DNA from 3 places in the Mesorhizobium opportunistum WSM2075 genome. Region 3 is predicted to be linked to each of the others. Evidence: riboswitches for the same ligand, from Rfam matches in the RefSeq annotation. Region 3 holds a riboswitch; each other region holds the start of a gene.
The links. Region 3 has a riboswitch for cobalamin ahead of MESOP_RS18810 (CbtB domain-containing protein). Riboswitches for the same ligand answer to the same signal wherever they lie in the genome.
Positions count from the first base shown of each region.

Region 1: another riboswitch for cobalamin. It lies ahead of MESOP_RS25160 (DUF1636 family protein); the one in region 3 lies ahead of MESOP_RS18810 (CbtB domain-containing protein).
Region 2: another riboswitch for cobalamin. It lies ahead of bluB (5,6-dimethylbenzimidazole synthase); the one in region 3 lies ahead of MESOP_RS18810 (CbtB domain-containing protein).

Region 1 covers NC_015675.1:5,197,378-5,207,978, reverse strand. The annotation lists gene MESOP_RS25170 (SgcJ/EcaC family oxidoreductase) at 500-919, opposite strand; gene MESOP_RS33075 (autotransporter family protein) at 1,128-2,312, opposite strand; gene MESOP_RS33070 (autotransporter-associated beta strand repeat-containing protein) at 2,270-4,489, opposite strand; cobalamin riboswitch at 4,844-5,053, shown strand; gene MESOP_RS25160 (DUF1636 family protein) at 5,076-5,537, shown strand; gene MESOP_RS25155 (ABC transporter ATP-binding protein) at 5,534-6,319, shown strand; gene MESOP_RS25150 (ABC transporter substrate-binding protein) at 6,368-7,315, shown strand; gene MESOP_RS25145 (FecCD family ABC transporter permease) at 7,315-8,364, shown strand; partial or broken gene MESOP_RS35265 (iron ABC transporter permease) at 8,845-8,970, shown strand; gene MESOP_RS25140 (MarR family winged helix-turn-helix transcriptional regulator) at 9,128-9,607, shown strand; gene MESOP_RS25135 (HlyD family secretion protein) at 9,604-10,601, shown strand, end outside.
Region 2 covers NC_015675.1:5,753,520-5,764,120, forward strand. The annotation lists gene MESOP_RS27765 (TlyA family RNA methyltransferase) at 1-644, opposite strand, end outside; partial or broken gene MESOP_RS27770 (GFA family protein) at 1,296-1,424, shown strand; gene MESOP_RS27775 (hypothetical protein) at 1,421-1,708, opposite strand; gene dxs (1-deoxy-D-xylulose-5-phosphate synthase) at 1,857-3,770, opposite strand; gene MESOP_RS27785 (pirin family protein) at 3,873-4,793, opposite strand; gene MESOP_RS27790 (DUF2277 domain-containing protein) at 4,834-5,100, opposite strand; gene MESOP_RS27795 (exodeoxyribonuclease VII small subunit) at 5,275-5,526, opposite strand; gene MESOP_RS27800 (histone deacetylase family protein) at 5,530-6,456, opposite strand; cobalamin riboswitch at 6,578-6,757, shown strand; partial or broken gene bluB (5,6-dimethylbenzimidazole synthase) at 6,806-7,456, shown strand; gene MESOP_RS35320 (hypothetical protein) at 7,552-8,535, opposite strand; gene MESOP_RS27810 (TetR/AcrR family transcriptional regulator) at 8,625-9,233, opposite strand; gene MESOP_RS27815 (MFS transporter) at 9,355-10,578, shown strand.
Region 3 covers NC_015675.1:3,894,206-3,904,806, forward strand. The annotation lists gene MESOP_RS18790 (methyltransferase family protein) at 1-33, opposite strand, end outside; gene MESOP_RS18795 (heparan-alpha-glucosaminide N-acetyltransferase) at 30-1,028, opposite strand; gene MESOP_RS18800 (MFS transporter) at 1,264-2,463, shown strand; gene MESOP_RS36225 (SRPBCC family protein) at 2,466-3,110, opposite strand; gene MESOP_RS36230 (aromatic ring-hydroxylating oxygenase subunit alpha) at 3,065-3,688, opposite strand; cobalamin riboswitch at 3,832-4,029, shown strand; gene MESOP_RS18810 (CbtB domain-containing protein) at 4,066-4,245, shown strand; gene MESOP_RS18815 (CbtA family protein) at 4,261-5,061, shown strand; gene cobU (bifunctional adenosylcobinamide kinase/adenosylcobinamide-phosphate guanylyltransferase) at 5,054-5,569, shown strand; gene cobO (cob(I)yrinic acid a,c-diamide adenosyltransferase) at 5,571-6,185, shown strand; gene cbiB (adenosylcobinamide-phosphate synthase CbiB) at 6,221-7,189, opposite strand; gene cobD (threonine-phosphate decarboxylase CobD) at 7,188-8,234, shown strand; gene MESOP_RS18840 (tyrosine phosphatase family protein) at 8,231-8,740, shown strand; gene MESOP_RS18845 (creatininase family protein) at 8,745-9,548, opposite strand; gene MESOP_RS18850 (RidA family protein) at 9,604-9,987, opposite strand; gene MESOP_RS18855 (ABC transporter substrate-binding protein) at 10,254-10,601, shown strand, end outside.

The DNA.
Region 1 (10,601 bases), 1.3 Mb from region 3:
GACCCTACTTGGTGAAATATTCGCGCCTATCGAAGAACGCAAGCTATCCGCAATCTTTGCAAGGCAGCAGACGAACCGCTCTCTGGCCCGATCGTGCGGACAGGTGAACGTGCTAGCAGCAGCGGCTTTCTAGAACCGTACGTGACCATGGAACGATCGGGATGGTCGGTTGCTGCCGTTCGGTCACCGGTGATTGAATGGCAGCTATCTCACGGCCGATGCCCGAAAGCGGATTGTCCGGAACCAGCCCCCAAAGGCGACATCATGGGAATCCTGCCGCCGATGTTGGCGGATGTCCCCGCGTGCCGGATAGAAGGGAAATGACAACCAGCCTCGCACGTCACCCCAAACCCTTCGTCGACCGCTCCAGCGCATCCACCACCAAATCACAAAACTTTGCGTGATCCAGCGTCATCGCCACGCTGTGCAGGGGCCTTGTTTGTTTTGGGGTCGCCTGCCGGAGAATGGCAGCTTCGCGCGCCGTTTTCGGTGCGCAGGCTCAAGCTGCAGGGGCGATGATGGCAGGAACAATATCCGTGTTCTGAGCCACCTTGATGCGCCATCCCGACCGCCCTTCTTGGACGATCAGAAGCAATATGCCCTTCCTGATCCCGACCGGGGTTCCGTCCGGAGCAGATGCTCCCGTTAGGGTCCAACTGTAGTGAATGGAAGCAAGCCCCTGAGCCAATTCCACAACCGACGAGACATCGCCTTCCAGGCGGCTATCCCGAAACATGGTGTCATGAGTGGCTCGGTGCGCTGCTTCGATTTCGGACCGGTTCTTCCACCAGACACCTACGACGTTGACGAAATTAGCATCGGAAGCGAACAGAGATGCGAACTCATCCATGTCGTGCCGGTTCCAAGCGTTCGCAAAAGCGGCAGCGACATGCTCGGGCTTGCCGTTCGTCACGCTCATGACCCCACGCCTCCTGAATACTTCCGCTAACCATACAGGGGCCGGCAGCCGATGCGACCACTGCAAAAGTCAAATTTCAACTGAAACGCGGCATCGGATGCGGGATGCTGCTCGGCTTTCTCGGTGGTGAAAACGGTCGGGTCGATCATGGCCGCCACGCAGCACGCTGAGCGGCAGGTTCCGCAATGGACTGACGGCCACAGGCCTTCTACCACTTGACCCGCAAACCGAGCGAACCCGTCAGTGCATGGCTGTCACCGAAGTTCTCCAACCCCGTGCGGGCGACAGCTTCGCCAAAGACGGAGAACTTGTCGTCGGCCCAGTTGATCGTGCCGCCGATGCCGAGACCGCCCCATAGCCGCTCGTTTCGGCTTGAGAGGGTACTGCCGGCCAGGTCGACCGACGAGCCGTCCTCGAAATCGTAATAAAGGTTGGCGATCGTGTAGACATTCGTGTGCCCGGTCCGGCCGCTGCGGTCCTGCCACTGTGACTGGTGGTCCAGCGACAGGCCGAGACGGCCAAGCAGGCTGTCGTTGCTGCCGGGAGCAACTCTTGCGCCGAAGGCGTCGGTGAACGCGTCGAGGTCGACGGACGACCAGGCAAGCTGCGCTTGCGGCGTCAGCGACCAGCTCGGGTCGAGCATGATACGCTTGCCCGCTTCGACGCCGAGTGCGTAGCCGACGCCGTTGTTACCATCGACCAGCCGCTGTCCGGCGGTCGCCGAGTCGAGATCGCTGTCATACCAGATCACCTGCGCCTGGCTGTCGAGGTAGAACCCTTCCGCGCCGTACCAGGTCAGCGAGCCTGAAACGCCGGTGCCGGTGCTGTCGATCGACCCGCCGCCGAATAGCGACGAGACATCGGCTGATACGGTGCCGTACTGGAAAGCGACACCGCCGATGAGCTGACCGGCGGCGGTGTCGGAAAGGAGCATGTCTGCGCCAGTCTGAAGCTTCCAGGTCGAAGTGTCGTAAGTCGTCCCGGTTGTGGAGTTTTCCGGATCGTAGGAGCCGCTGGTGCCCTCGATCCTGCCCCACAGGCCGATGCCTGCCTCGGCCCTCACATCGTCGGAAACCCCGTCGGCGCATTGCGCTTCCACGGTCCACGACCGGTTGCCGAGTCGCTGCTGGAGCGTGCCTAGCTGGTTGAACGTCTGCAGCGCACCCGCATAGGCCTCGTACAGCGGTGCGCCGGCCTGATAGAGCGGCGTTCCGGGTCCACCGCCATCGATCAGGGCGGAACGCAGATACCAGTCGCCGTCGCCGGGTGTGCTCGTGCCGCCCTGGTAGAGCCGGTAGGCATAGGCGCCGCCGACCACCGCCTGATCGCCTTCGAAGGTGTAGTTGCCCTTTAGCGAGAAGCTGCCATTCGAGACGCCGCCGACATCGACGATCTTGATGCCTTCGACCGTCTGCGCCCCGCCGCCGCCGAGACCTGGAGCGTGCCCGTGCCTGACGTACCCCCGGCGATAACCATCATGTTGGTTTGTGAGTTGTCTGCACCCAGGGCGGTGCCGATGAGAATATTGCCCCCATTGCCGACATAGTCGCCGCTGACGGTCAGCTTGCTTCCAAGACTGCCGGCAATGCCCACCGTTCCGGCGTTGGTCAGCCCTGCGGTCGTCTGCGAGGTGCCGGCGAGATCGAGCGTCGCGCCCGAGGCGACCGAGAACTGCGAAGCGGAACTGAACGCGTTGGCCGCGCCCGCGGCGAGCGTGCCGCCATTGACCAAAGTGGCGCCGGCGAAAGCCGAGTTGTCCGAGGTCAGAACCACTGTTCCCAAGCCGTCCTTGACGAAATTTCCGGCGCCCGAGAGCGCGCCGGCATAGCTCGCATTGGCGGTCTGGTCGAAGGTGAACGAGGCGCCGGCGCCGATCGAGACATCGCCGCCGAAGCGCTCGGCCGCCGCGACGAGGCCGCCTTGGTCGATGGTCCAGTCCAGCAGCGACGTGCCTGAAAGGGTCAGCGTGCCGGCACCATCCTTCACCATCGCGCCGGTGCCGGAGATATCGCCGGCAAAGCTGGCGTCCATCGACTGGTCGAAGACGACCGTGCCGGCATTGCCGATGTCGCCCCGGATCGAGGCTGCATTGCCGACAAGCGTGCCGGCATTGACGATGTTGCCGCCCGTGTAGCTGTTGGATAAGTTGATGACATTGAGGGTACCCAAGCCGTGCTTGACCAGCGTGCCGGCGCCGGTCACCTGCCCGGTAAGGTCCAGTTGCGTGCCTCCGGCCGTTTCAAAGCCGCCATTGCCATTGAGCTGGACATTGCGGGCAGTGGAAAAGCTGGCGGTCGTGCGCAACGTGCCGCCGCCGAAACTGAGATTGCCCGAAGTCGCGCCGAGATTGCCGTCGGCGGCCACTTGAAGTGTCCCGGCGTTGATCACCGTGCCGCCGCTATAGGTGTTGGCGCCGGTCAGGATCGTCGTTCCGCTGCCGATCTGGCTGACCGAGCCAGTGCCGCTGATAACGCCGCCATAGGTCAGCGCATCGCTGCGGTTGAAGGCGAGCATGCCGGCGTTGGTGACGTCGCCGATGATCGAGCCGCTGGTGCCACCATTTCCCAGTTGCAGCGTGCCTTGCTGGATATCCCAGTTGGTGGTCGCCGTGTTGTCGGCCGTCAGTGCCCAGGTGCCGCTGCCGGTCTTCTCGAAAATATCGAAGTTGCGATACTGCCCGGCGGCGCCAATCGAACCATCCAGGACAGAGAAGCCGGTTCCGTTGAGCCGGAGGCGGTCGGTGGTCGCCGTGGCGTTCGCCACCACATTGCCGAAAATCTGCGAGCCGTCCTGGAGCTCGAGGTTGATTACGCCCGTCGTCGGCGTGACGCTCGAAATCCAGCCGATTGCGTTAGCGCCGGCACCGGCCCGGATCACGCCGCTGTTGACAATATCGAGTGAGACGGTAGCGCCGTTGGCTGCGATAGCGCCCCCACCCGGGCCACCGCTTTCGATGGTGCCGGTGTTGATGATCTGACCGGCGCCATTTCGAACGTAGACGCCAATGCCGCCGTTGCCGCTCGTAGCCGGCCCACCGCGGATGGTGCCGTGATTGGTCAAGCTCGCGACAGCGCCCGGGCCGCCGAAATCGACGCCCGAACCGCCGGATCCTGAAGCCCCGGTTCCGCCTTGAACCAAGCCCATATTGATCACCGCGGCCCCAGTCCGGATCTGCAGGCCCGCTGATGAAGTGCCGCCATCCGAGCCCTTGAACGTGCCCATCAGCGTCCGCACGGCGCCAGCGCCGGAAATTGCGACGCCGCTGCCCGGTGCGCCAAAGAGGGTGAAACCTTGCGTGTCGATCGTCAGCGGCTTAGTCGACGTCGGAAGGCTGGTGGACGACACGGTGAAGCTGCCGGTCAACGTGATCGTCGCGTTAGGATCAGGATCGGCATTCGCGGCGGTAATCGCGGCGCGAAGCGAGCCATCGCTGTTGGCGACGTAGTTGCCCGCGATCGCCTGGCGCGGCGCCACCCCGGCAACGACCAGCACTGCCAGGGAAGCCCCCGCCAAAAACCGGCCGCGCGCTGCAGTCAAAACCCCGCCGCGCGCGTGAACCCGTCCCACCATGCCTTCGCCCCTAATTCCAGATGCCCGAACGCAGCATGAATGCTACCGCCCGGCAATCCATCTATAGTCCAGAGGACTACCAAAACGCTAAGAATGTTGTGCAACTGCAACTATATAGCGGTGAGGACAAAATTTATATTTGTAGTATCTAAATTAGCCCATAAAACTATACAGGGGGGCGGGCCTGCGGTGGCATTGATCGAGGGATCGCTTGGCCGGCCCTCTCTGCCGGCAGACGTCTCGGCTTTCCAGACAATAGGGGTTGACATTATCCGCAAATATCGCTTCTAACGTAATGTTATTACATTAATAAACAGCATCGCAAAAACCCGTTGCGGTGCGATCGATGGAAATCTACGGTGGGTGCGTGATGGTCCCCGCGCCGAAAGGCAAGGGGTGAAAAGGGAACACGGTGAGATCCCCGGAAAGGGGTCGAGACCGTGGCTGCCCCCGCAACTGTAAGCGGTGAGCACGATCCGAAATGCCACTGGCCGGCAAGGCTGGGAAGGCAGGATCGAGCCGAGACCCGCGAGCCAGGAGACCTGCCATCACGGAGTTGACCGGACGGGGTGTGCCGGGAGGAGACGTGGACGTCGGTCTTGTCGGCCGGCTCGCCAACATCCTTCCGTCGCCTATCGAGAAAGACGGAAAGTTGGACGGCGCCATCGATCCCATTCATCTCATTCACCGCATCATCGTGTGCACGCTTTGCCGCGGCGTCCCGAGTGGGATCAGGTCGGGCGAAAGCCTGTACATCCTGCGCTCCCGGCTCTCGGCCCCTGCGGTGGCGCAAGGCTTCACGGTCGAGGGCGTCGAGTGCATGGCGGGCTGCGCGCGGCCGCTGACGGTGGCCTTCCAGGCGCCGGGCAAGGCCGCCTATCTGTTCGGGTCGATCGATGCGCAAGCCGATGCCGGCGATCTCGCGCGGTTCGCCAGCCTCTATGCCTCGCTCGCCGACGGCTGGTGCAATTCCGGGCAACGTCCGCCGCGACTGGCCGGCAAGACCGTGGCCCGCATCCCGGGCACGCCTGCGGAGGGAAACCGATGACGCCGCTTCTCGAAGCGCGCGATCTGGGCGCGACGGCGAACGGCCGGGACCTGGTCCTGTCGGTCAGCCTGTCGGTGGCATCGGGCGATCGGCTCGCCATCATCGGCCCCAACGGCGCCGGCAAGACCACGCTGCTGCGCATGCTGTCGGGCATGCTCAGGCCCAGTTCCGGGGAGGTTAAGCTTGGCGGCCGGCGCCTGGACAGGATTTCGGCCGCCGAGCGCGCGCTGCACATCGCCGTCGTCGGCCAGACCGACCAGCCGGATCCGCGGCTCGCGGTAATCGACTATGTCGAGCTTGGCCGCGTCCCGCATGCCGGCTTGAGGCGCAGGAGCGAGGAACGCGACATCGTCGTTGACGCGCTGCGCCGGACCGGCCTGTTGCCGCTGCTTGGCCGCACCATCGGCTCGCTGTCGGGCGGCGAGCGCCAACGCTCTCAGCTTGCCCGCGCCATCGCCCAGCAACCGAAGGTCTTGTTCCTCGACGAGCCGACCAACCATCTCGATCCACGCGCCCGTGGCGAACTGCTCGAACTCGTGGCCGGCTTCGGCATGACGGTGATCGCGGTGCTGCACGATCTGGCGTTGGTGGCGCCCTTCGCCACCAGGGTCGCGGTGATGAACGAAGCCCGGCTGCATGCGCTGGCGGCACCGCGTGAAGCACTGACCCAGCAGCTGATCCGCGAGATCTTCGGCGTCGACGTGTTTCGCCTGCGCCATCCGACCGAAGACCGCGAACTGACGGTGTTCGACGTTCCGAACCGCGCCGCGCCGTCTTCCTGATCGAAGACCATTCCTCATCCGACACTGTTCAGCCAAGGAGCAAAATCCGTGAAACGTCTTGCTATGTCGCTCTTCTTCTCGCTGCTGGCCTCGACGGCCTTCGCCTTTCCCGTCACGGTCGACAGCTGCGGCAAGCCGCTGACCTTCGACGCGCCGCCCAAGCGCGCCGTCATCCAGGATCTCAACATGGCCGAGATGGCCTTCGCGCTGAAGCTGCAGCCGTCGATCGTCGGGCTGACCGGCATCACCGGATGGTACAAGGTCGGTCCCGAATTCAAGGCCGAGCAGGGCTCCATCCCGGAACTGGCGCCAAAATACCCGACGCTCGAAAACCTGGTCGCCGCCGAGCCCGATTTCTTTTTTGCCGGCTGGTACTACGGCATGAAGCCGGGTGGCGAGGTGACGCCCGACACGCTGGCTCCGCACGGCATCAAGACGCTTGTGCTGACCGAAAGCTGCGTCCATCTCGACAAGAGCAGGTCCGCCGCCTCGATGGACCTGCTCTATGGCGACGTCGAAAAGCTGGGCAAGATCTTCGGCAAGGAAGCCGACGCGGAAAAGCTCGTCTCCGGCTGGAAGGCACAACTAGCCGATATCACCGCGAAAGTCGGCAGCGCCAAGGGAACGCGGGTGTTCCTCTACGATTCCGGCGAGGACAAGCCGTTCACCGCCGGGAAATTCGCCATCCCCAGCGCCATGATCACGGCGGCCGGCGGCGACAACATCATGGCCGACATGGACACCAGCTGGGGCAACACGGACTGGGAAACGGTGGCGTCGCGCAACCCGCAATTCCTCATCCTGCTCGACTACCAGGATGGCGGCGGCTACAGGAAGCTGCTCGATTTCCTTAAAGTCCACCCGGCGATGAAGGAGACCGACGCGGTCAAGAACGAGCGCTTCGTGGCGCTGCGCTATGCCGAACTGACGCCCGGACCGGCAAACATCGAGGCGATCGGCAAGATCGCCAGGGCGATGCATCCGGAAGCATTCTGATGCATCTTGCGCTTACGCATAAATCCGGCGCGCTTTCGGGGCACAAGGCATTCACGCTGGCCATGGCGGCGGGCGCGGTGGCGATGGCGGCCCTGGTGCTGCTGTCGATCGCCTATGGGTCGACGCTGATACCGATGAGGGATGTCATTGCCGCACTTGGCCATGCCATCGGGCTGGAGGAACATTCGGTATCGGGCCCGATCGGCACGATCGTCGTCGATCTCAGGTTGCCGCGTACGATCCTGGCGATCTGTGTCGGCGGGGGCCTGGGCATCGTCGGTGCGCTTTTGCAGACGGTGACTCGCAACGATCTAGCCGATCCTTTCCTGTTCGGCCTGTCGTCGGGAGCCGCGGCAGGCGCGGTTTCCGTCATCACCGTCTTTGGCGACAGTTTCGGCACCTGGACCTTGCCGGTCGCGGCTTTCACCGGCGGCATACTGGCGGCCTGCATCGTCCTGCTGCTGGTCACGCGGGTGCGGGGGCAAGGCCCGGAACGGCTGATCCTCGCCGGCCTTGCCGTCTCCTTCATGTTCACGGCATTGACCAACTATTTGGTCTTTGCCGGAGACCAGCGCGCGGCCCATTCGGTGCTGTTCTGGACGATGGGCGGGCTTGGGCCGGCGCGCTGGGACAATGTCTGGCTGGCTGCGGTGGGCGCCGGCACGATTGCGGTTTACGGGCTCTGGAACCATCGCCGGTTGGACGCTTTCCTGGCCGGTGAAAGTGCCGCCGAGAGCCTTGGCGTGCCGGTGGCGCGGATGCGCCGGGCGACATTTCTCGTCGCCGCCTTCTCGACGGCAATCCTGGTCTCCGTCGCCGGCGTCATCGGCTTTGTCGGGTTGATGATCCCGCATCTGTCGCGCCCGCTGGCCGGTCCCTTGCATCTGCGCCTGATCGCGAGCTGCGCGCTATTCGGGGCGGTGCTCTTGCTGGCAAGCGATCTCCTGGCCCGGACATTGCTGCCGCCGCAGGAACTGCCCATCGGCATCATCACCAGCTCGCTTGGCGCCTTCTTCGTCGTCACCATGGTCGTCCGGAACCGCGTGTGAAGGCAGCGTGTCCTGCTCAGTTCGGCTGTTTCCGGGGTCGCGTCGTTCACCTGGTGCTCGCGGCGCTGGTCCTGCCGCCCTAGGCGAAAGATAGGCCCGCTGCGGGAGCAACGGGCCATCAACTTGGGCCGCGGCGAATTGCCCGATCGCACGTCGGCATTGGGCAGTGGGCCTAGTGGCCCCTATCACCCGGCTTGTGGCCCGCGTCGCGCGTGTCAGCCATGGTCAGACTTGCCGTGATTCCGACGGCGGTGGAGCAGAGGACGACGATAGCCAGAACCCTGAATATTGCACGTAGCATCTTACCCTCCTGTTCGCCGAAACCGGCCAATCCAGCGTCGGGAACGCCTGAATTATACTGCCTTTCTCAAGGGGAGTGACGACGCCCGGATACCGCAATCGGCCAGCCTGGCATGTCCTTTCGACGGAGTACGACGGCGCTTGCTGGGCAGCCGTGCCCGTCAGGATGGCGATTGCACCGGTCCCGCGCCGCTGCTGGCAGGCGAACTCCTGGCCCGGACTTTGCTGCCGCCGCAAGAACTGCCCATCGCAATCATCACCAGTTCGCTCGGCGCCTTCTTCGTCGTCGTCCGAAACCGCCTGTGAAAGCAGCAGGTTCTGGGCCCAGTTCGGCTGTTTCCGGAGGCGCCTCGTTCACCTGGTGCTAACCATGATCGCGTCGCACGACTGCCATGCACATTTGCCGGCTTTCAGCCGCAATGTGGCGCTTGAATAGTAAGCACGCTTATTATATATACCGCTCATGGTTTCAGATGGCTTGGACAGATTGGGATTTTTGATCCACGACGTGCAGCGCTTGATGCGCAAGCGTTTCGAAACGCGCGCCAGCGGCCTTGGCCTGTCCTCGGCGCAATGGCGGCTGATGGTGCGCGTCGCCAAGGAAGCGGGCATCACGCAGGCGCGGCTCGCCGAACTGCTCGAGATCGAGCCGATCAGCGTTTCGCGCCTTGTCGACAGGATGGAGGAGGGCGGCTGGATCGAACGCCGCGCCGACGCCGCCGATCGCCGCGTGCGCATGATTTTCCCGACCGCCAAGGCGAGTGCCGCTTATGCGGAGGTCAAGAGCCTGGCTGGCGAAGTCTATGAAGAATCGCTCGTCGGCGTTTCGCCGGAGGATCGTCGCGTCCTGATCAGGGCGCTCGACGCAATGGCACAGAATCTCGGCGACGGCGATTCGCCGTCCGACGAAAAGGTCAAGAATACAGAAGGCGCAGCAGCATGAATGCCGTAGCGAAGATAGACGAGAACGAGAGCACTCCCAAGGTGGAGATGGAAGCGCCGGCCAAGCCGGCCGCCACGCCCGTCGCGGCGGCCCCGGTGGTGCCGGAGCCGGCCCCGGCGCCAAAGAAGAAGCGCGGCATCGGCCGCTCGCTCTTGATGTTTGCCTTGCCGGCGGCGCTGGCCATCGGCGGCGGCTATGTCTGGGTCACCGGCGGTCGCTACCAGGAGACGGAGAACGCCAACCTGCAGCAGGCCAAGGTGTCGATCGCCTCGGATACGGCTGGCCGCATCGTTAAGGTCGCCATATCCGACAACCAGCTGGTCAAGCAGGGCGATGTGCTGTTTGCCATCGACCCCGAGCCCTACCGCATCGCATTGGCCCAGGCCGACGCGGCGGTCGCGGTCGCCCGCGTCGGTATCGAGCAGTTGCGCGCGGCCTACAGCCAGGCGACGGCGCAGCAAAAGTCGGATGCCAGCGAGGTCGCCTTCGCCCAGTCGCAATACGACCGCGCCGCAGACCTTGCCCAGAAGGGCATCAATGCCAAGTCGTCGCTCGACCAGGCCAAGAACGATCTCGACAAGGCCAGGCAGCAGCTGGCGGTTGCCGAGCAGGGCATCATCAGCGCCAAGGCGGCGCTTGCCGGCAATCCCGACATCGAGACGGACAAGCACCCGACCGTGATGGCGGCGCTCGCCGCGCGCGACAAGGCTGCCTACGACCTGGCGCAAACCACGGTCAGGGCGCCCGCCGATGGCGTCATCAGCCAGGCCTCCTCGTTCAAGGTCGGCCAGTATGTCGGTTCCGGCACGCCGTTGTTTGCGCTGGTCGAGACCGGCGACACCTGGATCGACGCCAATTTCAAGGAAACGCAGCTGACCCACATGAAGCCCGGCCAGAAGGCCGAGATCGTGGTCGACACCTATCCCGGCCGCACCTTCGAGGCGACGGTCAAGGCGATCGGCGCCGGCACCGGGGCAGAGTTTTCGCTGCTTCC
Region 2 (10,601 bases), 1.9 Mb from region 3:
CCGGCGACACGGGCAGCGTCGAAGGGATCTTTCAACAGGCCGCCCTTGCCGATCGCCTCGCGACCCGCCTCGAATTGCGGCTTGACCAGAAAGATCGCCCTGGCACCGGCCTTCGCAATGGCAAGCGCCGGCGGCAGCGCGAGTTTCAATGAGATGAAGCTGACATCGGAGACGATGAAATCCGGAATCCTGCCGGCAAGATCGGCGATGGTGAGATCGCGGGCGTTCAGCCCCTCGACGACCGTGACGCGCGAATCTCCGGCAACATCTGGATGCGTCTGGCCGTGACCGACGTCGATCGCCGTGACATGGGATGCGCCGCGTTCGAGCAGCACCTGAGTGAAGCCGCCGGTCGAGGCGCCGACGTCCAGCGCCTCGCTTCCAGCGGGGTCGAGGCCGAAATGGTCAAGCCCGCCGAGCAACTTCAACGCCGCGCGCGACACATAGCCTTGCGCCGGATCATCGATGGTCACAAGACATTGCAGCGAAACGTTCTGACCGGGCTTGCGCGCGATAACACCGTCGACCGTTACCGTGCCGCGCTCGACCGCATCACGGGCACGCGAACGGCTGGCAAACAGCCCGCGCTGGACGAGCAGGTCGTCGAGCCGCTGGCGGGCGCTGGCTGGCAGAGGCGAATTCATTGGCCTTCATGGCGAAAGCCGGCGGTGATGGCAAGGACATTGGGGTGGAACAGAGAACATCGTCGGACAGCGTGCGAAATCCAAGCGACCTGCTGCACTTTGAGGGGCGCGTCCCAAGAACACGATGACAGCGCGGGACCGCACCCCATAAGCGAAACAACCGAGTTGAGGTTACCATGGGCATGAGCTTGTGGTTTAAGGTGGTTGAGACTTGCCTTGCCAGCACAAGGCGGCGAAGAGAGAATGTGCACTGTCACCGCAAATCCGTAATTCCAGTCACAGTACTTCTTGCCCCTATCGCGCGCACTTTTTTCTCCGCATATTACCTATCTATGATCATTCCCAACATGAATAGGAGTGAAAAAAAGGCCCTTACATAGAAAATTGCCTTTTTCAGCTTATCGTGCCTCGCCCTGTAGAAAATGTATAAAAGTGATTGATAAATAATAGATATAATTATGACAATTGCGCTAATAGAAATCAGTAGTGCGCCAAAACTTTTCACGTTAACCTCGATGATGCCGTCGACTATAGCAGGCCACCAGAAGCAGGCCGATTACAATGATCGCAAGTCGTCGCCCAATCATTCATCTGCTGGGCGCGAAAGCCCGCGGGCGCACCAGCTCCCATCTGAACATCAGGCCTTGCCCCATCGCAGTCAATGCGCGGCTGGCGCCGCCAGAAGCGGTCGCCGACTTGCCGATCGACCGTTTCGACGGCCTCGACACTTTTGAGGATCTGCCGCGGGACGGCCGCTGCGTACGCGACATGTGGTTCTAGAATATGGTGCGGGGCACTTGCCGGTCGACGGCTGGAGACAGGCCGTCGCCCCGCCCCCCTGAAGCCTGTTCACGCGGATGCTCAGCCGGGGGCGCAGGCGCGGGGTCCGGCACGACCACCAATTGCGGCACCTGCTTGTAGGAAAAGCCGCCCCTGATATCGCCCATCTTGCCGGCGACAATGCCCACTGCTGCCTTTTCGAGATTGCGGTCATAGCTTGTCTCGGCCGCCGCGGGTGCCGCGATGACGGCCAGAAACGCCGCGCCACACAAAAGCGTCTTCATTCCCATTGTCTCCCTGCCTGGCATCGATCTAGCAGGGCGTCGTTGAAAAACGGCCAAGAGATACGGTAAGCAAAACGCCAAATGACAGTGTTAACAATGGGTTATGAAATCAGGCCGGCAAACCGATTCAAGCGCTTGATATGTCGAGTCAGGCGCGCTGGGCGTGGGCCGTATGCCCCAGCGCGGTGAACACGGTGCGCACGATGCCGTCGGCATCGAGACCGGCATCGGCATACATCTTTTCCGGCTTGGCGTGGTCGGTGAAGGTGTCGGGCAACACCAGCGGGCGCACCTTGAGGCCGCTTTCCAGCAATCCTTCATGGGCGAGGAACTGCAGCACGTGGCTGGCGAAGCCGCCCACTGCCCCCTCCTCCACCGTCACAAGAACCTCGTGCGAGCGGGCGAGCCGCCGGATCAGATCCTGGTCGAGCGGCTTGGCGAAGCGAGCATCGGCGACCGTAGTGGAAAGCCCGGCTGCGCCGAGTTCCTCGGCGGCGACCAGACAATCCTGCAAACGCGTACCGAAGGACAGCAGGGCGACCTTGGTGCCTTCCCTGATAATGCGGCCCTTGCCAAGTTCGAGAACCGAGCCGCGTTCCGGCATGTCGACGCCGACGCCGTTGCCGCGCGGATAGCGGAAGGCGATCGGCCCGTCATCATAGCTCGCTGCGGTTCGCACCATATGGCGCAGCTCCGCTTCGTCGGCCGCCGCCATCACGACGAAACCCGGCAGGCTTGCCAGGAAGGTGGTGTCGAAAGCGCCGCAATGGGTGGCGCCGTCGGCGCCGACGAAGCCGGCGCGGTCGATGGGGAAACGCACCGGCAATTTCTGGATCGCGACGTCGTGGACGACCTGGTCGTAGGCGCGCTGCAGGAAGGTCGAATAGATCGCCGCGAACGGCTTGTAGCCTTCGGTGGCGAGGCCGGCCGCGAAGGTGACCGCATGCTGCTCGGCAATGCCGACATCGAAGGTCCTGGCCGGGAACACCTCGCCGAACAGGTCGAGGCCGGTGCCGCCCGGCATGGCGGCGGTGACGGCGACGATGCGGTCGTCCTCGCGGGCCTCCTGGATCAGGCTTTCGGCGAACACCTTGGTGTAGGCCGGCGCGTTGGCCGGCGCCTTGGCCTGCGTGCCGGTGATGACGTCGAACTTGTTGACGCCGTGATATTTGTCGGCGGCGGCTTCGGCCGGCGCATAGCCCTTGCCCTTCTGGGTGACGACATGGATCAGCACCGGGCCTTCGCCATTGTCGCGGACGTTCTTCAGGACCGGGATCAGATGCTCCAGATTGTGCCCGTCGATCGGGCCGATGTGATAGAAGCCGAGCTCCTCGAACAGCGTGCCGCCGGTGACGTAGCCGCGCGCATGTTCGACCGCCCGTGTGATCGCGCGGTCGGCGCGCTTACCCAGGTAGGAGGTCAGCTTCTTGCCGAAGTCGCGCAGGCCGGCATAGGCCTTGCCCGAGGCAAGCCGCGCCAGATAGGCGCTCATGGCGCCGGTCGGCGGCGCGATCGACATGTCGTTGTCGTTGAGGATGACGATGAGACGGGCATCGAGCGCGCCGGCATTGTTCATCGCCTCATAGGCCATGCCGGCCGACATGGCGCCGTCGCCGATGACGGCGATGACATTGTTGCGGCCGCCAGAGAGGTCGCGCGCGGCGGCCATGCCGAGGCCGGCCGATATCGATGTCGAGGAATGGGCGGCGCCAAAGGGATCGTATTCGCTCTCGGCGCGGCGGGTGAAACCGGACAGGCCGCCTTCCTGGCGCAGTGTGCGGATACGGTCGCGGCGGCCGGTCAGGATCTTGTGCGGATAGGCCTGGTGGCCAACATCCCAGATCAGCCGGTCATCCGGCGTGTCGAAGACATAGTGCAGCGCCACCGTCAGTTCGACCACGCCAAGGCCGGCGCCAAGGTGGCCGCCGGTGCGAGACACGGCGTCGATCAGTTCGAGGCGAAGCTCGGACGCAAGCTGAGGCAGCTCGCTCTCGGCAAGCGCGCGCAGATCCGCCGGAATGCGGACCTTGTCGAGAAGCGGCGTCTGCGGCGTTGCGTTCACGGGTGCTCGGGCTTTCTGTTCAACGGCGGGATAGGCCGCCGGCCGGCGAAAGTAAATGCGTGTCAGCGACGCGGATCAATCAGGTCCCCTCGCCGATCTTCTTCAGCCTTCCGGCAACGGAATAAACTCTTCCTCATCTCCTGGAACGATATCGAAGCGGCCCGTCTTCCATTCCTGCTTGGCCTGTTCGATGCGCTCCTTGGACGACGAGACGAAATTCCACCAGATATACCGCTTCGAACCGAGCGAGGCGCCGCCGAACAGCATGAAATGCGCACCGGTTTGCGACGATACGATGATCTCATCGCCGGGACGGAACACCAGCAGACGCTCCGCCGGGAAGACGTCGCCCGAAATCGAGACCTCGCCTTCAAGCGTATAGACGGCGCGTTCTTCGGCATCGGGCGGGATTTTCACACTGGCGCCCGGCGCAAGCCTGAGATCGGCGTAGAGCGTCTCGGAGTCGGTCCTCACCGGGGAGCGCAGTCCCTGGAAATCGCCGATGACGACGCGGCCGCTGACGCCTTCGGCGTCGATATCGGGAAGCCGCAAGACAGCGGTGTTCTCGAACACCGGGGCCACCTCTTCCTTGTCGTCCGGCAGCGCCAGCCACGTCTGCAGGCCGGAGATGGACATCGGCGCGCCGCGCAGTTCTTCGGGCGTGCGCTCGGAGTGCACGATGCCGCGGCCGGCGGTCATCAGGTTCACGTCGCCGGGCTGGATCACCATTTCGGTGCCGAGGGAATCACGATGGCGGATCTTGCCGTCGAACAGATAGGTCACCGTCGACAGGCCTATATGCGGATGCGGGCGGACATCGAGCGCCTGGCCGGCGCGCAGGATCGCCGGTCCCATGCGGTCGAAGAAGATGAACGGACCGACCAGCCGTCTCTTGGCGGTCGGCAAGGCGCGGCGGACTTCAAAGCCGCCAATGTCCTTGGCATTCGGGATGACCATCAGCTCGATCTGGTCGCTTGCGAAGGCGTCGCCGGCTTCGGGATCCTCCCCGGGGAAGAAGCTCATGAACTCTCCTTGTCGGCGGCCAAGGACCGCCCTGGCCACATCAGGCGAAGCGGATCGCCGCCTTTGCCCGCAGTTTGGCCGCAACCTCTTCGCGATTGCGCGGATGCTGGTTGGTTTCAAGCGAATCGAGAAGCTCGCGTGCCGATGCCGCGATAGCTTCGACCGCATGGTCGAACGCGTGCTGGTTCTGCTTCGAGGGCCGCGTCGTTCCGCTCAGCTTGCGGACGAACTGAAGTGCCGCGTCGCGGACTTCGTCGTTGGTTGCCGGCGGATCAAAATTGAACAGGGTCTTGATGTTTCTGCACATCGCTTCCGTATCTCCTCTTGTCCTGGAGCCGTTTCAATCGGGACGAACTCTAATCCTCAAACATGATAGTGTCCAAAAACCGGTGAGACCGCGCTCCAAGAGCGGTTCACCCTATCTCTTTGTTTTAACGCAATTCCGGACGGAAAACCGTCTCACACTTTTCCTGGAATTGCTCTAGTCCGCGTCGAGCGGCTCCGTCCCGACTGGCTTGCCGTCGCGCGACAGCCTGATCTTCTCGACCTTGTCCTCGGCGGCCTTCAACAGCCGGTCGCAATGCACCTTCAACGCCTCGCCGCGCTCATAGATCTTGATCGACTGGTCGAGCGGTACGTCGCCGCGCTCCAGATCATCGACGATCTTCTCCAGCGCGTCGAGTGCCTGTTCGAAGCTCATCGCCTTGACGTCTTCGTTGGTCTCACCAGCCATCATTCATCCTTTCATCAGTCGCCCGACATGGGCGGCGACCGAAAATGCCAATCCCTGCAGATCGTAGCCGCCCTCGAGCAGGCTGACGAGCCGGTTGCGGCTGTGGCGCGCGGCGCGCTGCATCAGCTGGCCGGTCGCCCAATCGAAATCGTCCTCGGTCAGGTTGATCTCGGCCAGCGGGTCGCGGTGGTGCGCATCGAAGCCCGCGGAAATGATGATCAAATCCGGCGCGAAATTGTCGAGCGCCGGCAGCACGCGCGACAGGAAGGCGTCGCGAAATACCTCACTGCCGGTCTGCGGCGCAAGCGGCGCGTTGACGATGTTGCCGGCGCCGGTCTCGTCCTTCGCGCCGGTGCCGGGGTAGAGCGGCATCTGATGCGTGGAGCAATAGAGCACCGAAGGATCGTCCCAGAAAATGTCCTGCGTGCCGTTGCCGTGATGCACGTCCCAGTCGACGACCGCGACGCGTTCGACGCCATGCTTCTTCTGTGCATAACGCGCGGCGATGGCCGCCGTGTTGAAGAGGCAGAAGCCCATGGCCGTGGTTTTTTCGGCATGGTGGCCAGGGGGCCGCGCTGCGACGAACACATTGTCGGCGCGGCCCTCAAAGACATCGTCGACGGCCGCATTGGCGGCGCCGATCGCCGCGATCGCAGCTTGCCAGCTCTTCGGGCTGGCGGTGGTGTCGGCATCGATGCGGGCGATGCCTTGGTCAGGGATGGCGGCGCGCACGCGGGCGACGAAATCGGCGGGATGCGCGTAGAGGATGGTGGCCTCGTCACCTTCCGGCGCCTTGACACGATCGAGTGCGGCGAAGGCCTCGTCGTCGAGCACCCGCTCGATGGCGCGCAAGCGGTCCGGCCGCTCGGGGTGGCCAGGCGGCGTGATGTGTTCGAGGAAGATCGGATGCGTGTAGAGACGAGTGGCCATGCTCCCTATCTAGTGCCCCGGCGCCGCGATGGCCATGCATCGCGGCTCGATCGCTGGGGAAAATCACGCCTGCGTCCATTGGCGTCGCTGCGGGGATTGGCGCCCTGGGCGGTTCGGCGTAAGGTCGCGGACACTGCCTGGTGCCCGCCGCAAGCGGGAGAATCGGGAACACGGTTGAATTCCGTGGCGTGCCCAACGCTGTGAGGGGGACCGCGCCGGTAAATGCCACTGTCGATGACGGGAAGGCATCGGACGCGGGTTGATCCCAAGCCAGAAGACCGGCCTGGCAGACATCGTCATCCGCATGGTCAGGCGGCTGGCATCGATAGCAATCGCAAGGGGACAAGCGATGCCGGAACACATGACCGCTCCTGGTAGCGACGGATTTGACCAGATGGCGCGAGACGCGGTCTACCGCGCCATGTTCACGCGGCGTGACGTGCGCAGCCATTTCCTGCCCGACGCGCTCGACGACGAGGTGCTGGCGCGGCTGCTGCTTGCCGCCCACCACGCGCCGTCGGTCGGCTTCATGCAGCCGTGGAACTTCATCGTCATCCGCGATGCCGCACGGCGCGCGGAAGTGCGCGACCTGTTCCTCGCCGCGCGCGAACAGGAACTTCCGGCCATCGAACAGGAAAGGCAGGCGCTCTACCGCAAGCTCAAGCTGGAAGGCATCTGCGAAAGCGCGCTCAACATCTGCATCACCTGCGACCGGCAGCGGTCGAAGGGTTCGCCGCTGGGACGCTGGCACAATCCGGAAATGGACCTCTACAGCACGGTCTGCGCGGTGCAGAATTTCTGGCTGGCGGCGCGCGCCGAGGGCGTCGGCGTCGGCTGGGTCAGCATCATCGAGTCGCAAGCGCTGAAGAGCCTGCTGGCTATTCCCGATCACGTGACGCCGGTCGCCTATCTCTGCGTCGGCCGGGTCTCCGAATTCGCGCCGAAACCGGACCTCGAAACCCATGGCTGGGGCCGACGCCTGCCGCTGCCCGAACTGATCAAGAGCGAGACTTTTTGCGGTCAGGGCGAGGTGCGGCTCAAATCGACGGTTGCACGCCTCAACGCCGTCAATGCCGCGCCGGCAAGCCCGGCCGATCAGCGTGTCGCGCCCGCCGTATCCCAGCGCGAGCCGCCGAAGGAGGCCAGCGCCTTGTCCTTGAGTTCCCTGAATTTCGACGATGCCTCGGAGAGCCGAGCGTCCCAGGCGGGATCGGGCACCTGGCCCTCAATGGTCTTGAAATAGACCTGCATCAGGCAAGCGATGGCGAAGGGCTCGATGAAAGCCGCCTTGAACGCCCAGGCAAAGACGATGGCGAGCACGAAGGCCCAACCAGCCAGTTGCCCCGGCATGATGAAGAGAATTGCGGCGGCAGGAGCCAGCATAGCCAAGAAGATGACGAAAGAGACGCCCCACATGATGACTGCCAGCCAGACGGCGTTCTTGACCATGGTCTTGCCGTTCTGGGCGTAGAGCACCACGCCTTGGCGCGCTGTCTCGAAGGGCGAGGACGAATTGATGCGGATATTGTAGCCGAGGATGATCTCGTCGACATAGGTCAGCGATAGGCGGATCACCGTGTTGATGAAGGAGACCAGGCCGCTCAGGCCCGGAATCGGCAGGAAGGCGGCAATGCCGCCAAGCAGGCCGGTGATGGCGCGGATGGCGCCCTTGACCAATTGGTCGACGACGAAAAGGATGTTGGCCTCGGCGAACCGCTCGGTCACGACTTGCCTGGCATAGGCGATCTGGTCCTGGCCGCCGGGAACGTCCTGGCCGTCAATCAGATGGACCATGACGGCGATATGGCCGGCCTTGACGACATAGAGGATGTATTCGCGGATCCAGTAGACGGCGATCGAGACGATGCCGAAGCCGACCACGCCGCCCCATAGGGCAAAGGACATCGGCCCGTCGGGATCTGTGGAGATATGGCCGACGCCATAGCCGACCGAGGCACCGGTGCCGGTCGCCATGATGTAGGCCAGCGTGATGCCGAAATAGACGATCATGCGAAAGACAATGAAGGGCCAGGTCCGCATCATGATGGACACCGACCTGCCGATATCGAAATCCCACATGCCCCGAATCCCCTCAGAGATGGCTGGGGAGGATGCGCTCAACCCGAAGATTGTCAATCGTGGGCGGATCCCGGACCGCGGACGGGATATCAGTTCGGCTGCGAACCCGGTTTCCTGAGCAGGCCTTCGAGCAGTTGCTTGAACGCCACCACCACCTTCCTCGATGTCGCCTCGGGATCGTTCGAATTGGCGATCCGCTGCGCCGCCTGGCTGCTGGCGCCGTTGATCAGCCGTGCGGCGGTTTCGGGGTCGACGCTCGGGACGACCACCCCCTCCCCTTGCAGCGCGGCAAGATGATCGGTCATTGAGCCGACGCAGGCATTGGCATTCGACCATTGTGCCGGATCCCCCAGCACGGCCGGGCCGTCGCGGAACATGATGCGCTGGATCTCCGGCTCCAGCGCCATCTCGATATAGGTCGTGCACTCGTCGACGAAGTGTTGCCAGCGGTTCGGCGCTCTCGATGCGACCTCATTCACCCGAGCCGCCATCTCGGCGTCGATTTCGGCGATGACCGCCTCCAGCAACCCCTTCTTGTCGCCGAAGTGATGATAGAGCGCGCCGCGCGTCAGCCCAGCCGACGCTGTGAAATCATCCATGGACGCCTCGGCGTAGCCGATGGTGCCGAAGGCCTGCCGGGCCGCGGCGATCAGCTTGGCGCGCGTCTGCGCAATCATCTCCTTGCGTGGTTTGTGCATTCCGTCTGGCCCTATTCACATACGTCTCGTATGCCAATTGACATACGCGACGTATGGTCTATCTAACACTCATACGCGTCGTATGTAATTGTCGAATTGTCCTTTGTCGAGGAACAGCATCATGCAGAACCCCTATTCGGAAATCTTTCGCGCCCCTGGCGCCAAGGGCTTTGCAACTGCCGGCTTCATGGCGCGCTTGCCGATCGCCATGGCTCCGATCGGCATCGTGGCGATGCTGTCGCAGACACACGGCGAGTACTGGCTGGCGGGCGCCGTTTCGGCGACATTCGCGCTGGCCAACGCTTTCCTGGCGCCGCAAATATCAAGGCTGGTGGACCGCTTTGGCCAGACCCCAATTGTCGTGCCCACCACCATCATCTCCGTGCTTGCTTTCCTCATGCTGATTGCAGCGGCCAATCAGGACTGGCCTATGTGGACGCTGTTCGTGTCCGCGCTGCTGGCGGCAGCCATGCCCAGCATGCCGGCAATGGTACGGGCGCGCTGGACCGAGATTTTCCGGGGCCGGCCTCAGATGAACACCGCCTTCGCCTTCGAATCGGCGGCGGACGAACTGGTCTATATCGCCGGAGCGTCGCTGTCGGTGGGCCTCAGTGCCGGCCTGTTCCCCGAGGCCGGCATGCTGGCGAGCACCTTGTTCCTCGCCGTCGGATCGATGGCCTTCATCCTGCAGCGGTCGACCGAGCCGAAAGTGCGACCGGTGGACTATGGCTCCAGCGGTTCGGCGATCCGCCTGCGGCCGGTGCGGATCATCACCTTCGCCCTGATCTTCATCGGCGCGACGTTTGCGACAACGGAAGTGAGCACGGTGGCGATCACCAAGGAACTCGGCCAGCCGGGTGCCGCGAGCCTCGTCATCGGCGTCTATGCGCTGGGATCGTTCGCGCTGGGCATCGTCGTCGGCGCGCTCAACCTCAAGGCGCCGCTGCAGCGCCAACTTGCCATCGCGGTCGCCCTGGTCGCGCTCGGCACACTGCTGCCGCTCACCGCCGACAGCGTGCCGCTGCTGGCGCTGACCGTCTTCATCAGCGGCGTCGCGATCTCGCCGACCTTCATCACGGCGTTCGGCCTGATCGAACGACATGTGCCGGAAGCGATGCTGACCGAGGGGATCACCTGGGTGATGACAGGCATCGGCATCGGCATGGCGCTGGGGTCGTTCACCGCCGGTGCGGTGGTGGACGCGTTCGGCGCCCAGAACGGGTTCTGGGTTTCGGTGGCATCAGGCACCATTGCGCTGGTCACGGTACTATTTGGGCAGAGCAGCCTCGCCATCCACAATTGCGAGCTGGATGGATGCGAAGCGGCGGTCGTTCCTGCTGAATGATCCACGAAGCGCCCGGTTTGAAC
Region 3 (10,601 bases):
TATCCTCCCTGGCTTCGGTTGGGCGTCGGTCATTGCTGTCCCCCCTCGGTCATCTTGTCGTCGGTCTGGGCGGTGCAGGTGCCGGCCAGATCGCCCAGATGTGCCTTCCATTGCGCAGTCTGATCGTTGTTGTAGAGCCGATCAAGCGAGGATTCACCCTCCAGCGTGTCGAGCATGCAGCTACAATAGCTCGAACAGAACTTGGCGTCGCGCGACTGCTCGCACGAGATCTGGCAGGTTTTCAGGAAATTCACCTGAGGGGTTTCGACCTTGGCTGGCATCACCTGCGAGAACAGCCAGACGCAACCGATCAGCAGCGGCTGGTGGATCAGGTAGAAGGCGAGGCTGTGTCGGCCGATGAAGACCAGCGGATTGGCCCAGCGGCCGGCCGCCAGGCTTGCCAGGCGCGCCCGCATGCCGGAAGCGGAGGCAAGTTTCGCGACACCGATGCCGACAAGCACCGCGCCGAACCATGGAAACAGCGGCACATAGTCGTTGGAACGAGGATTGATCGCCGACAGGCCTATCCACCACAGCCAGGGATGATCCAGGGCCTCGAAGCGCTGATAGACGGGCGCCGCGATAACCAGTGCCGCCACAAGCAGGGTCAGCAACGCCGGCAGGCGCAGGAAGGCGAGGCCGAGCAAGCTGGCGAGCGCGATCTCGTGCAGGATGCCGAAAAAGATGAAGCCGTCCGGCGTGGCGATGCGGGTGACGACCGAGATGGCGACCGCGGCGCCGGCAACCATGGCGAACCGCTTCCAGAAACCGTTCCAGCGGATTTGCCGGCCATGGGCGAGGTACAGGCTGACGCCGACCAGGAACAGGAAGGTCGAAGCGATGCAGCGTGCGTAGATCTTCCACCAGCCGAAGGCGGTGAGGCCGGGGTCGGTGTAGCCGAAGAATTCCAGATCCCAGGTGAAGTGGTAGCTCGCCATGGCCAGCAGCGCGATGCCGCGCAGGATGTCTATGGCGACGATGCGCTTGGGCTGATCCTGGACGGGTGCGGTCGGCGTTTCGATGGTCATGGTCTCGCGATCTGATTCAGCCCCACCAGAGGACTATCACGGTTGGCCGGGACAGAAGAAGGCCGGGTTCCTCGGCACGGCGCCGCGTGGGCGCAGGCCTCGTCGGATGCCGCTTTGGGCCAGCGCCGGAAAGGCTTTGACCAACCCGCTTTTCGCCGCCTGCGCGTCGGTTTCCTCTTAATGGCCTGGAAACGGCCAAGGCAGATTTGACCGGTGATTCTGCTTTGGGGAAGCAATGTCGACCCATGTGCGCCATCCGATCTGGCTCCCGGCCCTCAAGGCCGCGGATGCACGCACCTTCGCCTCGCTCTATGCGGTCGAATCCTTCGCGCGCGCCACGGTGTCGAGCGTCATCCCGATCCAGGCATACGAGATCCTCCACAACGAGCAGATGGTCTCGATCCTCTACACCATCGTGGCGCTGCTCGGCCTGTCGGTGACCTTGTTCATGCCGATGCTGATCCGCCGCTTTGCGCGGCGCTGGGTCTATACCGCAGGGGCTTGCCTGCTCGCCATCGGCTCGCTGTTCTTCGTCACCCACACGCTTGCCGGACAAGTAGCGGGGATGCTGTGCCGGGTGATGGGCGCCAGTGCGCTGTCGATCACGCTCAACCTCTACATCATGGACCACATCCGCAAGACCGACTTCATGCAGGCCGAATCGCTGCGCATGGCGTGGTCGATGTTTGCCTGGACCGGCGGGCCGACGCTCGGCATCTTCCTCTACGCGCATTTCGGCATCTGGGCCGCGCATGGTGCGGTGGCGGTGTTCGCAGTGGCCTTGCTGGCGCTGTTCTGGTTCTATCGGCTTGGTGACAACCAGTCGATCCAGCCGGGCAAGACACGACCGGTCAACCCACTCGCCAATATCGGCCGCTTCGTCGCGCAGCCGAGGCTGAGGCTGGCCTGGCTGATCGCTTTCGGACGCTCCTGCTTCTGGACGACCTTCTTCGTGTACGGCCCACTGTTCATGGTCATCACCGGGCAGGGCGATATCGCCGGCGGCCTGCTCGTCTCGGCCGGCAACGCGCTGTTGTTCATGGCCATCTTCTGGGGCAAGGCTGGAAAACGCTTTGGCGGCCGGCGCACCATGACGTTTGCCTATTTCGCCATGTCGGCGATGCTGCTGGCCGCGGGCACGGTGGGAGCGACCGCTCCGCTGGTGACCGGCGCTTTCCTGCTTGGCGGCGCGTTCTTCACCATCGCGCTCGATGCGCTGGGCTCGACGGCCTTCATGCGCTCGGTACGCTCCTACGAGCGCGCGCAGATGGCAGCCGTCTACCGCACCTATCTCGATTTTTCCGAGCTGACGCCGCCGCTGGTCTATTCCGTGGTGCTGATCTTCTTCGGGCTCGGCTCGGTGTTCGTCACGCTGAGCCTGCTGGCCGCGGTTTGCGGCTTCGTGACCTGGCGCTATCTGCCGAAGTCACTGTGACGTCATGGCGAAAGCGCCGAGTGGCGCTCGCGCACCCAGTTGTGGAAGCGGTGCAGATCATATTCCTCGGGCATCAGCACGCCGGCTTTGTGGCGCATGGAGCGCAGGCCCTTCTGGTTGACCTCGCAGATCGCCGCGTCCTCCTCCAGCACCTGCGTGCCGAAGGCGACTATGTTGTCGATGTCGGCCGACGGGGCATCGAGCGCTTCGGGCGCGAACAGCCATTCCGCGACCAGCCCGGTCTGTTCGGGGCCGAGCGGCACCAGCCGCACGGTCCTGACATAGTCGACATGACCGACGATGAACATCGAGGGCATGCTGGTGGCGTAGGTCTGGCCGGCGGCGCGCTCGGCTGGCGTCAAGCCCGCGAAGACCGGTGCATGGGTCTTGCCGTCGCGCGACCAGGTTTCGGCGCCGACGCGCAAACTACCCGAAAATTCCGGCGCGTCATTGTCGGCGTGCCGCACCCATTCGGGGTCGTCATGCCGGCTCATCAGGCCGCGGCCATAGATCGGCACCAGCCGCGACAGGTCCTTGTGAACGCCGGGGCAGTGCAGGCATTCGTTGAAGTTTTCCCAAAAAATCTTCCAGTTGCAGTTCATCACCTTGCGCAGCACATGGCCTGATACCAGCGTTTCCAGCGGCAATTGTCGAGATTGCCGGAGGCGGGGTCGAAGGAGGCCTGCGCCGAGCCGGCCGCGTCCTCCTGCAAATTCGCGTCCTCCTGCAAATTGACGAACACGAAGCCGCGCCATACCGACAATGCGATGCGGTAGAGCGGATGGTCGGCCTTGTCGAAGCCTTCGGGCAGCGATTTCGACGGCACGCGCACGAGGTCGCCGCGCAGCGAATACGACCAGGCATGATAGGGGCAGGTGATGAGCCGCGCCTTCAGCCGACCTTCGCTTTCCTGGCACAGCTGCGAGCCGCGATGCCGGCAGGTGTTGTGGAAGGCGCGCAGTTCGCCGGTCTCGTCGCGCAGCACGACGATTTCCTGCGTGCCGACGCGGAACGTGCGGAAAGCCAGCGGTTGGGCAAGATCGGCTTCCCGGCAGACGAGCAGCCAGCTTCGATACCAGATCGCATCGAGGTCGCGCTGATAGCTCTCGCCGTCCCAATAGGCCGATGACGGCAACGTCGCTTCAGCCCGGGTCAGGCCGTTGTAGCGATCGCGCTCGCTGGCATTGGGCTGCAGGACTGATGGCTGCAGGGCTGGGGGCTGCATGGCTGGCTTCCTGTGAAGTGGCCAGCCGACACCCGGCCGGGATAATTGTCAATTGTAGTGCCGAGAACGGCCGATGCCGCCGGCATGGCGCAATCGCGCTGGTTGCCGGCGGAATTTGGTTTGCCGCGTGTCGTGATTTTCCGTATAGTCACGCTGTCGTCGGTTCCGTTTTGGAGCCAAGAGGGAATGCGGTGCGGGCTCAATTGTCGCCCAATGCCGTGGCTGCCCCCGCAACTGTGTGCGGTAGTCCTCTCCATATGCCACTGAAGATTTTTCTTCGGGAAGGTGGAGAAGGGCGCTTATCCGCGAGCCAGGAGACCTGCCGGCGACAGGAAACTGACTTCGATGCCCTCGGGTGGAGGGTGAAAGGACAAGACATGAATACCGCTTCCGTCTCCCTCGGCACCTCGGTCTCCTCGCAGTCGCGCTTCATGCAGCTCGCGCTCGCCGCGCTGCTCGGCATCTTCGTTGTCGGCTTTGTCGGCTTCTCGCATATCGATGCGGTCCACAATGCCGCCCACGACTATCGTCATTCGATGGCGTTTCCCTGCCACTGACGAGGATTTGACATCATGAACCTGTTTCGCAACGTCGTGTTCATCGCGGCGATCGCAGGGCTCGTGGCCGGCGTCGTTCTCGCCTGCATGCAGGCCTATGCCACCGTGCCGCTTATCCTCAAGGCCGAAGTCTACGAGCAGGCCGGTGGCGGCCATCATCATGACCATGCCGCGCCCACTGCCGCGGATACCAATGCCATGAGCACCGCCGCACCGGCGGGGAATGCCATGAGTTCCGCCGCGCCTGCACCGGCCGAAGCCGCCGCTCCGGCGGAAGACGAAGGCTGGGCGCCGGCCGATGGTTTCGAGCGTTTCGGCTTCAGCGTGCTTGCCAACATCGTCACCGGCATCGGCTTCGCGCTGGTCCTGGTCGCGGTCTCGGAATTCGCGGGCGGCATCGGCAATTGGCGCCAGGGCGTGTTCTGGGGCCTGGCAGGTTTTGCCGTGTTCACGCTGGCGCCTGGCCTCGGCCTGCCGCCGGAACTGCCGGCGATGCCGGCGGCCGAGTTGCTGCCGCGCCAGATTTGGTGGGTCTCGACGGTGGCGGCCACGGCGATCGGTCTTGGGCTGATCGCCTTCCGCAAATCGCTGCCGCTCGCGATCCTCGGCGTGGCTTTGATCGTCGCCCCGCATATTGTCGGCGCGCCGCAGCCCGACAGTTTCGAGACGCCGATCCCGGAAGGCCTGCATCATCAGTTCGTGGTGGCGGTGACCGTAACCAATCTGGTGTTCTGGCTGGTGCTCGGCGCGGTCGTCGGCGTGGTGCGCGGCCGCTTCACCGGCACCGCGACCAGCCTGCGCGACAGCTTTGCCTGATCAAGGCAAGCTGACTTTCATCATTGGTGGTGCGCGCTCCGGCAAGAGCGCGCACGCCGAAATCCTGGCGACGGCATTGCCCTCGCCATGGACCTATATCGCCACGGCTGAAGCCTATGACGACGAGATGCGTGAGCGCATCGCGCTGCACCGGACGCGGCGCGGCGAGGGCTGGTCGACCATCGATGCGCCGCTGGACCTCGCGGGCGCGCTCGAGGCCCTGCCGGACAATCAGCCGGTGCTTGTCGACTGCCTCACTCTGTGGCTGACCAATCACATGCTGGCCGAACACGATATCGAGCAGGAATGCCGGCGGCTGACTGACGTGCTGTTGCGACCGCGCGGGTCTTGGTTCGTGGTGTCCAACGAAGTCGGGCAAGGCATCGTGCCGGACAATGCCCTGGCACGTCGGTTCCGCGATGCCGCCGGCCGGCTCAACCAGCAGGTCGCGGCGATTTCCGATACGGTGCTTTTGATGGTGGCCGGGCTGCCGCTCAAGGTGAAGTGAGATGACTGACATCGACGACAAGAATGAAGAGCGCCACCGCGCCAAGATGGCCAAGCGCAAGGCGGTGCAGGACGCCGAGGTGGCAAGCAAGACGGTCGAGAAGGGCCTGCTGATCGTCAACACCGGCCCCGGCAAGGGCAAGACCACGGCCGCTTTCGGCCTGGCGCTTAGAATGCTCGGCTATGGCAAACGTGTCGGCGTCGTCCAGTTCATCAAGGGCAAATGGCACACCGGCGAGAAAGACGCTTTCGCCGCTTTCGGCGACCGCGTCGTCTGGCACGCGATGGGTGAAGGGTTCACCTGGGAGACACAGGATTTGAAGCGCGATATCGCGGCCGCCGAGGCCGCCTGGGCCAAGGCGCTTGAATTGCTCGCCGATCCGTCGATCAGCCTCGTCGTGCTCGACGAACTCAATATCGCGCTGCGCTACGACTATCTCGATCTCGGCAAGGTGGTTGCGGCGCTGAAGGCCCGCCGCGAGGACCTGCATGTCGTCGTCACCGGCCGTAACGCCAAGCCGGCGCTTGTCGAAGCAGCCGACCTCGTCACCGAGATGGGCGTGACCAAGCACCATTTTTCGGCAGGTGTGAAGGCGCAGCAGGGGATCGAGTTCTGATGTTCCTTACCCTCCCCACAAGGGGGAGGGTGAGATCACGCCACAATTGCGATCGCCGCGACCGACCCGAACAGCCCGATCAGCAGATAATCGGCGACGCGGTAGAGTTTCAGCGCCCGCCTGATGTCGAGGCTGTCGGCTTCGCGGCGGCCGCCTTCTCCCATGAAGACATCGTCGACCAGCACGCCGCCATAGCTGCGCGGTCCCGCGAGTGCCAGACCAAGCGCGCCGGCCATAGCCGCTTCCGGCCAGCCGGCATTGGGCGAGCGGTGCTTTTTCGCATCGCGCCGCACAGCGCGCCAGGCATTGCGGTGGTCGGCTCCCTTGACCAGGAAAGCCGCCAGCACGATCAGCAGAGCGGTCAGCCGCGACGCCGGCAAGTTGATCCAGTCGTCGAAGCGCGCCGCCGCCCAGCCGAAGGCTTCGTGGCGCGGGGTGCGGTGGCCAATCATCGAATCGGCGGTGTTGGCGGCCTTGTAGGCGGCGCCGCCGGCGAGTCCGCCAACACCGGTCCAGAAGGCGGGGGCGACGATGCCATCGGAAAAATTCTCGGCCAGGCTCTCGATCGCCGCACGGCAGACACCGGCCCTGTCCAGCGTTTCCGGATCGCGGCCGACGATGCGCGAGACGGCGACGCGACCCATGGCGAGACCGCCTGAGTCCAGCGCATCGGCGACGGCTTCGACATGTTCGTAAAGGCTCTTCTGCGACAGGAGCGATGTCGCCAGGAGCGCGGTGACGAACAGCCCTAAGGGAACGAACCAGAGCAGGATCTGAACGCAGAGACCGATCACCGCCGGCACCAGCACGATGACCAGCAGCGCCTGGACACCGCGTTGGCGACGCAGCGCGTCGGGATCAGTAGCGCGGTTGAGCCTTAGGTCGAGAAAGGATATCAGCCTGCCGAACCACGTCACCGGATGACCGATGGCGCGAAACAACCAGTCTGGATAACCCAGAAAAAATTCGATGACCAATGACAGGAAAGCGATCAGGACTGACATGAAGCTTCTTGATGGAGCGGTGGACCATGGTGGAAGTCTTGGCCGGGCGAGGGTGCTTTTCCCCAACGCCGTACTGCCTTTCGTCGACCTCTCGACCGGTATCAATCCGCACTCCTACCCGCTTTTCGATCTGCCCGCCACCTCGCTGTCGCGATTGCCGGAGGCCGCGCGCGGGCGCGAACTGGCAGCGATCGCGGCCAGCACTTACGGCGCGCCGTCGCCAGCCCATGTCATGGCGGCACCGGGCACGCAGATCCTGCTGCCGCGGGTGGCGGCGCTGGCCAGGCCCGGCAAGGCTTTGGTGCTGGGGCCGACCTACGCCGAACATGCCCGCGCAGCAGCGATCGCCGGGCATCAGGTGACCGAAGTCAGCGATTTTGCCATGCTGGCCGAAGCTGACCTTGCCATCATCGTCAATCCGAACAACCCGGACGGGCGCATCATCGAGCGCGATCGGTTGCTGGCGTTGGCAGTGCAATTGCGCGCCAAGGGCGGGCTGCTGGTCGTCGACGAGGCATTCATGGATGTCGGTCCGCGCGAACATAGTCTTGCCGGCGATGTCGGACAGGGCGGCATCGTCGTCTTGCGCTCGTTCGGCAAGTTCTTTGGCCTGGCCGGCCTACGGCTCGGGTTTGCGCTTTCCGATGCGCTGACGGTGGAATTGCTGGAGACGCAATTCGGGCCATGGGCTGTCGCCGGCCCGGCGCTGGAGTACGGCATTCGCGCGCTTGCCGATATCGGCTGGCAGGAGGATATGCGGGCTTCCCTTATAGAGGCATCCGCGCGGCTGGACGCCCTGTTCGGCCGCTTCGGCGTTGCCGTCGCCGGCGGCACCACGCTGTTTCGCTATTTCAGCCTGGCGGATGCCGCCGGCCTGTTTTCGGCACTTGGCGAGCACGGCATCCTGCTCCGGCATTTCTCCGACCGGCCGCATGTCCTGCGTGCCGGCCTGCCGGGAAGCGAGGAAGAGTGGCGGCGGCTCGAATCGACTCTTGCCGGCTGGGCGATGCGGCGCGACGATGGCGCCAGGGAGATCGCGCGATGATCCATGTCTGTTCACTGGCGAAGATCGAGGAAACTGTGGCTAGAACCGGCGCCGACCGCATGCTGTCCTTGTTGGCAGCGGGAACCGAGGTTGTTCGGCCGTCCTCGATATCGCGGGAAAACCATCTGCATCTGGTCATGCACGACATCGCGGTGGCGCAGGACGGCATGACCATGCCGGGCGAGGAGCATGTGCGCAGCCTGCTCGACTTCGCGCGCTGCTGGGATCGGGCCAGGCCGATGCTCGTGCATTGTTATGCAGGCATCAGCCGCTCGACGGCGTCGGCCTACATCATCACCGCCGCACTGGCGCCGAAACGCGACGAGGCCGAACTGGCGCAGACGCTGCGTGCCCTGTCGCCATCGGCGACGCCCAACCCGCGGCTGATCGCGGTGGCCGATGCGCTGCTTAACCGCAATGGCCGTATGATCGAGGCGATCGAATCGATCGGGCGCGGTGCGGATGCGTTCGAAGGCACGCCATTCGCGCTGAAGATCGACGTTTAGGCGGCTATTTCAGCCACTCGGCCAACTTCGCCTTGCGCACGTCCTTGAGCAGGCTGATGAAGCCATCGGCCTGATATTCAGCCGTCAGCCGGCCTTTCTCCGCCGTTGCGATGCTGGCGTCGCCGACCACGCCGTTCGGGTTGAGATCACTGGCGATCCAGGCGAAGGCGTGAGTGCCGGTGTGGCGCAGCAGCGAAAACTCCTGCTCGGCCTTGGCGACGTTGGACACGAAATTGTCGGCCTTGCCCATGTCGACGAGATCCGGTCGGAAATGCAGCATCAGCGAGGTCTCGACATCGCCGCCGTGGATGCCGTGGCGGTCCTCGAGCTCAGTGTACATGCCGGCCGGGCGGCCGAAACGCTGCCAGCTGGTCTTCACCGCCAGCATCTTCTCGCGCACCCGCAATTCGCGTGTGATGATGCCCATGATCTCTTCATTGCCGCCATGCGAGTTGACGACGATGAGCTTGCGCACGCCGGCCCGCGCGATCGACAGGCCAAGCTCGGTCCAGGCCTCGACTAGCGTCGTTGCCGGCAGCGTAAGGGTGCCCGGCGCATGCAGATGCTCGTTCGACTTGCCCACCGCCTGGACCGGCAGTATGCGGATGTCGAGATCGTCGGGCAGGCGCGAAATGACGGTGTCCAGCATGCCGTTCATGATCGAGGTGTCGGTCGACACAGGCAGATGCGGTCCATGCTGCTCGATCGCCGCCACCGGCAGCACGGCGATGGTCGCCTCGGGATCGATCGAAGCGTATTCGGTGGTCCGGTAATCGCCCCACCACACGCGTCTTTTTGCAACGGTCATGTCATGCCTCTTCGATGAACCGGCCAGACCTAGCGCGGGACGGGCGGCCTGTCGATCACCCGGCCGCGATGGCTTCGATCTCGACCTTGAATTCGGGCCGCGCAAATCCGCTGACGATCATCAGCGTCGAGGCCGGCGCCGGGCTGGAAAACAGCCGGTCGCGGACGTCCATATAGGGCCGCAGATGCGCGCGGTCGGTCACATAGGCGTTGATGCGCACGATATCCCCAAGTCCAAGCCCCGCCTCGCCGAGGATCGCCGCGATGTTGCGGAAGCAGAGCTCGGCCTGGGCGCCGGCGTCTTCGGGTATCTGGTCATCCGCGGTGATCGCAACCTGGCCCGAGCACAGCACCAACCGCTTGCCCGAGGGCACCTCGACGCCGTGGCTGTAGCGGGCAAAGGGAGGCTTGATCGACTTCGGGGTGAGGAATTTGAACATGGCAATCTCCTGGATACCGCCAGCGTAAGGCGGGATGCATTGCAGCATCAAGATGGCGGTGCATGTTGCCGGTGCGATTGTGGACAGGCGTTCAAAAAATAGGCACGATGCCTCCAGTGCAGCACGACCTTTCCGGCTTTCGCAGATGGCTGTGGTGCAGGCGGGCGGGTCTCGGCGCGAGGCGCTGGTGGCATGTGTCTTGCTTCTTGAATCTTCGGTGTCGAGCCTGGCGCGTGTCGCGCCGGAGCAAACAAAGGGTGGTGTCGATGTACGCAAAACAGAAGATCTCGGTGGCGGTGGTGGCCTTGCTTGCCGCCGGCACGCTTGGGGCGGCGGCGAATGAAAAAGTCACCTTCGGCACCAACTGGTTGGCCGAGCCGGAACATGGCGGCTACTACCAGGCCGTGGCGGACGGCACCTATGCCGCCTGCGGCCTCGACGTCACCATCATGCAGGGCGGCCCGCAGGTCAGCGGCCGGCCGATGCTGCTGGCCGGCAAGATCGATTTCTACATGGGCGGCAACCTGCTGTCGGCCTTCGATGCCGTCCAGCAGGGCATTCCGATGCGCGTGGTGGCCGCCGACTTCCAGAAGGATCCGCAGGTCATCATGTCC